2 regions of the Turicibacter sp. genome follow, and region 2 is predicted to be linked to the other one. Evidence: a T-box and tRNA genes for the amino acid it is inferred to sense, from the RefSeq annotation. Region 2 holds a T-box; the other holds one or more tRNA genes.

Region 1 (3,439 bases), on a different contig from region 2:
CGGAATGGGGAAAGTTGCGACTGTTTCAGGACGTTACTACTCAATGGACCGCGATAAAAACTATGATCGTACACAATTAGCTTACGATGCTATGACTCAAGGAACTGGAGAAAAATTCGAATCAGCTAAAGCTGGTGTAGAGGCTTCTTACAAAAATGATATTTTAGATGAATTCGTTGCTCCTTTTGTTGTTGATGAAAATGGATTAATTCAAGATGGAGATACAGTCATTTTTGCCAACTTCCGTCCTGACCGTGCACAACAAATCGCAATCGCGTTATCTAACCCAGAAAATGTTGCAAACTATGCAAAAGAAGGTAAACCAGCATTAGATTCATCAAAAGGGCCAAAAGATGTATACTTTATTTCAATGATGTCTTACGGAAGTGCTGTAAATGGGCCAGTTGTATTCCCATTACAAGACTTAGCTAATACTTATGGAGATGTTATTGCAGCAAATGGATTAAAACAATTACGTATTGCTGAAACTGAAAAATATGCTCACGTTACATTCTTCTTCGATGGTGGAGTAGATAAAGAAATCGAAGGAGCAACTCGAGTTTTAATTAACTCTCCAAAAGTTGCAACTTATGATTTAAAACCAGAAATGTCTGCTTACGAAGTAGCTGATGCTTGTGTAGCTGAAATTAACAAAGATATTCATGATACAATTATTTTAAACTTCGCTAACCCAGACATGGTTGGACATACTGGAGTATTCGATGCGACAGTTAAAGCATTAGAAGCTGTTGATGAGTGCTTAGGTAAAGTTGTGGATGCAATCATCGCTAAAGGTGGAGTTGCAATTATTACAGCTGACCACGGAAATGCTGAAAAATTAGAAGATGAAAATGGTGGAGCATACACAGCTCACACATCTAATCCAGTTCCAGTTATTGTAACTAAACAAGGAATCGAGTTACGTAACGGAGGTAACTTAGGAGATTTAGCTCCAACAATGTTACAATTATTAGGTGTTGAACAACCAGTTGAAATGACAGGAAAATCAATCATTAAATAATATTCAAAAAGACATAGCGCCTAAAAGGTGTTATGTCTTTTACTTTTTGTAAAAAAAAGTGGTATTATTTTCGGTAAATTATAATATTTATAATCGGATTCATATATACTTTCAATATATGATTGAAGTTTAATTTATAGGGAATAGGTGTGATTATTTGTAATATAAAATTCCATAATAAAGATAAAAGGTATGGATGATAAGACAAAGAAAAAAATCGACTTATTCAAGAATTAAAGAGGTAAATTTAACGTTTATATTTGAAAATGGTGGATATTTATGGTACTATATAAAAGTGGAAGCCAGGTTAGTTTAGTGGTAAAACAACGCAATGGTAATGCGTAGCCGCGAGTTCGATTCTCGCACCCGGCACCATCAAAATGGATTGAAATATATAATCTAGCTGAGAGCTAGATTTTTTTTTGTCAAATTTCTTAATTAGTGATTCATAATAATTGAAATTTTGGTCATATTAGAGATTGTATTGAAAAAAATTGAGATATTGAGGAATAATATGATGTAAGAGCTTATTTTGTTTCATTAGTATGAGCTTTAATTTACAAAAAATAGCGTTTACAACAGAAAAATATCTTTAATCTCCAAAAAAATGTATTATAATAAGAAGTGTGAAAAAATTAGAAAAAAAGGAGCTGTCATACATGCCTTATATTGTTGACGTTTATGCTCGCGAAGTATTAGACTCTCGCGGAAATCCTACTGTTGAAGTAGAAGTTACAACTGAAAGTGGATCATTCGGACGTGCTTTAGTACCATCTGGAGCTTCTACAGGAATCTACGAAGCTGTTGAGTTACGTGATGGAGATAAATCTCGTTACTTAGGAAAAGGTGTTTTAAACGCTGTTAAAAATGTTAACGACATTATCGCACCTGAATTAGTTGGTATGGATGTTACTGACCAATGTGGAATCGACCGTTTAATGATCGCTTTAGACGGAACTAAAAACAAAGGTAAATTAGGAGCTAACGCAATCTTAGGTGTATCTATGGCTGTTGCTCATGCTGCTGCTGATTTCGTTGGATTACCATTATACCGTTACTTAGGTGGATTCAACTCTAAAGAATTACCAACTCCAATGATGAACATCATCAACGGTGGAGAGCACGCTGACAACAACATCGACTTCCAAGAATTCATGATCATGCCAGTTGGAGCTCCAACATTCAAAGAAGCTATCCGTATGGGAGCTGAAGTATTCCATGCATTAAAATCAGTATTACACGGTATGGGATTAAACACTGCAGTTGGTGATGAGGGTGGATTCGCTCCAAACTTAGAATCAAATGAAGCTGCTATCAAAGTTATCTTAGAAGCTATCGAAAAAGCTGGATATGTTCCAGGTAAAGACGTTATGATCGCTATGGACGTTGCTTCTTCTGAGTTCTACAAAGATGGAAAATACGTTTTAGCTGGTGAAGGTGGAAAAGTATTCACATCTGAAGAATTATGTGACTTCTACGCTGAATTATGCGAAAAATATCCAATCATCTCAATCGAAGACGGTTTAGACCAAGACGACTGGGCTGGATGGGATTACTTAACTAAGAAAATCGGAGATAAAGTGCAATTAGTTGGAGACGATTTCTTCGTAACTAACACTGAGCGTTTAGCTGAAGGTATCGAGAAAAACGTTGCAAACTCTATCTTAATCAAAGTTAACCAAATCGGTACATTAACTGAAACTTTCGAAGCTATTGAAATGGCTAAGAAAGCTGGATACACTGCAGTTGTATCTCACCGTTCTGGAGAAACTGAAGATGCTACAATCGCTGACATCGCAGTTGCTACAAACGCTGGACAAATTAAAACAGGTTCTATGTCTCGTACAGACCGTATTGCAAAATACAACCAATTATTACGTATCGAAGACGAATTAGGACAACAAGCTGTTTACAACGGAGTTAAATCATTCTACAACTTAAAAAAATAATTTAATTATTTTTTAAGAGAATGACTCTATCAAAACCTCTCTTCCTCCGACGAAGAGAGGTTTTTTTATGTATAAAAGTATCTTATTGTCTTAGATAATAGGTAATTATTTTTGGAAAGTATAAAAAATTGACTGCTATTATTATCGATCTGTATGATGGATGTCTTAGTACCGGAGTTTTTGATAGCTAAGGTTAATCCTAGAAATGCGACATAGATTTCACCTCATAGATATATATGAAGTTCTATCTTAAAATATATTCTTATTTTTTATCCAAAATAATACAATTATATTTAGAGTATGATAAACTAGTCATAGTTAAAACAAGGGGGAGTCTGATGAAACCATCACATGAATCTTTAAATTATAAATGGATTAATTATTTAATTATTTTGATTGGTGTACTAGTCGTTATCCATATTATTAAATTAATTTTCCCAATTCTTAAACCTGTTTTTTCAATGTTGAA
Region 2 (3,439 bases):
TAGAAAACAAGCGAAACAATATTTTCAATTTCTAAATAAAGGAAAGCCAATCGAGGTGGTGGAAGTTTCGCAGGTTAATCAAGAGACCATGATTAGTGAAGCGAATGCGGCAAGTGCAAAGGAAAAACAATTATTGATTCATCTGTCACAACATCCACTTAGTTTCTTGAAGTTTAAGCAACATCAAAAAGAACCTGTTCCAGCCGATCGTCAATTAGTTGAGTGGTTAGTGGTGGATCAACAAATGCCATCCGGTGTTGTGAATGTGTTGATTGATTATGTGTTAAATATTTCAGATGGGCGATTGCCAAAGCAATTGGTTGAAAAAATTGCGGGTGAATGGCAGCGTAAAGAGATTGATAATACTGAAAAAGCAATTGCTCAAGTTAAGTCAACGCTTAAAGCGAAGCAAAAACGTGAAAATGAAAAAACGATGCCAGCAGCAAGTAAACCATCTTATCAAAAATCAGCGAGAGTAGTTCGTCAAGAGCAAGTTCCTGATTGGCTGAAAGCACCGCAAACGCAAGAATCGAATAAAAAAACATTGAGTGAAGAAGATTTACAAAAGATTGAACGCATGAAACAATTACAGAGTCAGATTCTAAATGGGAAAGGGTGAATTAGATGAAACGATTAGGTGATTTAATACCGAAAACGTTTGGAGCTGAGCAGGCATATCAAGAGTTATTAAATGAACCAGAGATTGCACAGGCATTAAAATGTCATGAGTCTGAGGTGGATATGTCACGTCTGTCGAGCTTTATATCCGATTTAGATGAGTATTCACGAAATAAATCCAAATGTGAGGGTTGTCTAGGATTAGATTATTGTAAGCAACCCGTTAAAGGACATCGACCAGAACTTGAACCAAGGTATAAGCAACTTAAGATTGCATATACGCCTTGTCATTATGAGTTAAATCAAAAACATTTAGCGAATATTAAAAGTTTTCATATGCCGGGTGATATTGTAAATGCGAATTTTGAACGATTTATCATGGATCCTGAGCGTGTCGAGTTTTATGAAAAAGCAACTTTATTTATTAATGAATACATGACAAATAAAAAAGGTCGCGGTCTTTATTTATATGGGCCTTTTGGCACAGGGAAAACATATATGTTAAGCGCCATTGCAAATATCTTATCTCAACGTGGAATTGTTTGTGGCTTAGTTTACTTTCCTGAATTGGTTGCTGAAATTAAATCAGGATTTAATAGTGACAATAATAGTGGATATGATAAAATTGAACAATTAAAGCAAATCGATGTCTTGATGCTAGATGATATTGGAAGTGAATCGATGACGAGCTGGATGCGGGATGAAGTGCTTGGCCGTATTTTAAATTATCGAATGCATCAGGGGCTTCCAACTTTTTTCACTTCGAACTTGGATTATGAACAATTACGTCATCATTATTCTTATACTCAAAAAGGAGAAGTTGAGGAAATTAAGGGGGCACGTATTTTAGAACGTATCAAAGCTTTAAGTGTTCCTGTCGCTATTACTGGAACAAATTATCGTCAAAATCGCTAAAATTCTTATCACTTTTTGCTTGATTTCAAAAAAATCATACATTATAATATGATTCATACATATACTAATGAGTAGACTGATATATCAAAGGTTTTGATAAGGATATGATTTATTCATACGACTTTCTAGAGAGGGAATCCATGGCTGAAAGATTTCTAAGTACGATGTTTGAATTACTCCCTTTGAACTGGACTTGAAAAAGTTTCCCGCTGACTGCGTTAACGTTAAATTGAGTTGCTAACGAAGAGTCTTTTCTTTGTTGGAAATAGGATGGTACCGCGATTATAATCGTTCCTAATTAAATTTTAGGAGCGATTTTTTTTATACTCAAAAATTTCGCTCCGAGGTAAACGAAAAATAAAAGGAGGAAATACCATGATTAACATTACTTTCCCAGATGGGAATGTGAAACAATTTGAAAATGGAGTTACTGCAGATGCGATTGCGCACTCTATTTCACCAGGATTACGTAAAAAATGTGTGGCTGCTAAAATTAACGGACATTTATATGATTTAACTCGTCCAATTGAAGCAGATGCAAAAATTGAATTAATTACAAATGATCGTCCAGAAGCGTGGGAAATTATTAACCATTCGGCTGCTCACTTAATGGCTGCCGCTATTAAACGTCTTTATCCAGATGCAAAATTTGGAGTAGGACCTGCGATTGAAGATGGATTCTATTATGATATTGATACAGAATCAAAAATTTCAGAAGCTGATTTACCAGCTATTGAAAAAATGATGCAAAAAATTTCTTCAGAAGCTTTACCGATTATTCGTCAAGAATTAAGCCGTGAAGAAGCAAAAGAATTATTTGCAGCTGATGAATATAAATTAGAATTAATTGATGCGATTAAAGAAGGTGAAATCATCACAACTTATTCAGAAGGTGATTTTACAGATCTTTGTAGCGGAGTACATGTTCCAAATACAAAAGATGTTAAGTTCTTTAAATTATTAAGTGTAGCAGGAGCTTACTGGCGAGGAGATAGCGACAATAAAATGTTAACTCGTATTTACGGGGCAGCTGCTTTATCTAAAGATGCTTTAGCTGATCACTTACGTATTTTAGAAGAGCGTAAGGAACGTGATCATAAAAAATTAGGACGTGAATTAGAATTATTCACATTCAGTCCATTAGTAGGTCAAGGATTACCAATCTGGTTACCAAATGGTATGAAAGTTCGTCAACAAATCGAACGATATATTACTGAATTAGAAGAAGATTACGGATACCAACACGTAGCAACTCCAGTTATGGGATCTGTTGATTTATATCGTACTTCAGGACACTGGGCACATTATCAAGAAGATATGTTCGTTCCAATGGAAATGGATAATGAAGAATTAGTATTACGTCCGATGTCTTGTCCTCACCATATGATGGTATATAAAACAAAATTACGTTCATACCGTGATTTACCAATTCGTTATGCAGAGCAAGTTATTCAACACCGTTTTGAAGCCTCAGGTGCTTTAACTGGTCTTGAGCGTGTACGTGCGATGACTTTAACAGATTCTCATCTTTTTGTTCGTCCAGATCAAATTAAAGAAGAGTTCTCTCGTTGTTTAGAATTAATTCACCGTGTGATTAAAGACTTCGGAGTTGAAATTAACTACTATCGTTTATCGCTTCGTGATCCAGAAAACAAAGAAAAATATTTCGATGATGATCAAATGTGGGAAAATGCAGAGTCAATGTTACGCGAGACATTAATCGAAAATAATATTCCATTCATTGAAGCTGAAGGAGAAGCGGCCTTCTATGGTCCTAAATTAGATATCCAAATCAAAACAGCTTTAGGACATGATATTACAATGTCAACTATTCAATTAGACTTCTTATTACCAGAACGTTTCGATTTAACTTATGTATCTGAAACTGGTGAAAAAGTACGTCCAG

Evidence for each region. The T-box of region 2 lies ahead of thrS (threonine--tRNA ligase). A T-box ahead of a tRNA ligase gene usually reads a tRNA of that ligase, here a tRNA-Thr.
Region 1: it encodes a tRNA-Thr, which carries the amino acid that the T-box ahead of thrS (threonine--tRNA ligase) is inferred to sense. The anticodon was not compared.

Annotation. Positions count from the first base shown of each region.
Region 1 is NZ_JAGAVR010000098.1:25,201-28,639, forward strand. Features, by position in the region: gene gpmI (2,3-bisphosphoglycerate-independent phosphoglycerate mutase) at 1-1,021, shown strand, start outside; tRNA gene J6D32_RS10255 (tRNA-Thr) at 1,323-1,396, shown strand; gene eno (phosphopyruvate hydratase) at 1,681-2,970, shown strand; partial or broken gene J6D32_RS10265 (AI-2E family transporter) at 3,309-3,439, shown strand, end outside.
Region 2 is NZ_JAGAVR010000055.1:39,578-43,016, reverse strand. Features, by position in the region: gene J6D32_RS07685 (replication initiation and membrane attachment family protein) at 1-619, shown strand, start outside; gene dnaI (primosomal protein DnaI) at 625-1,533, shown strand; T-box leader at 1,618-1,832, shown strand; gene thrS (threonine--tRNA ligase) at 1,909-3,439, shown strand, end outside.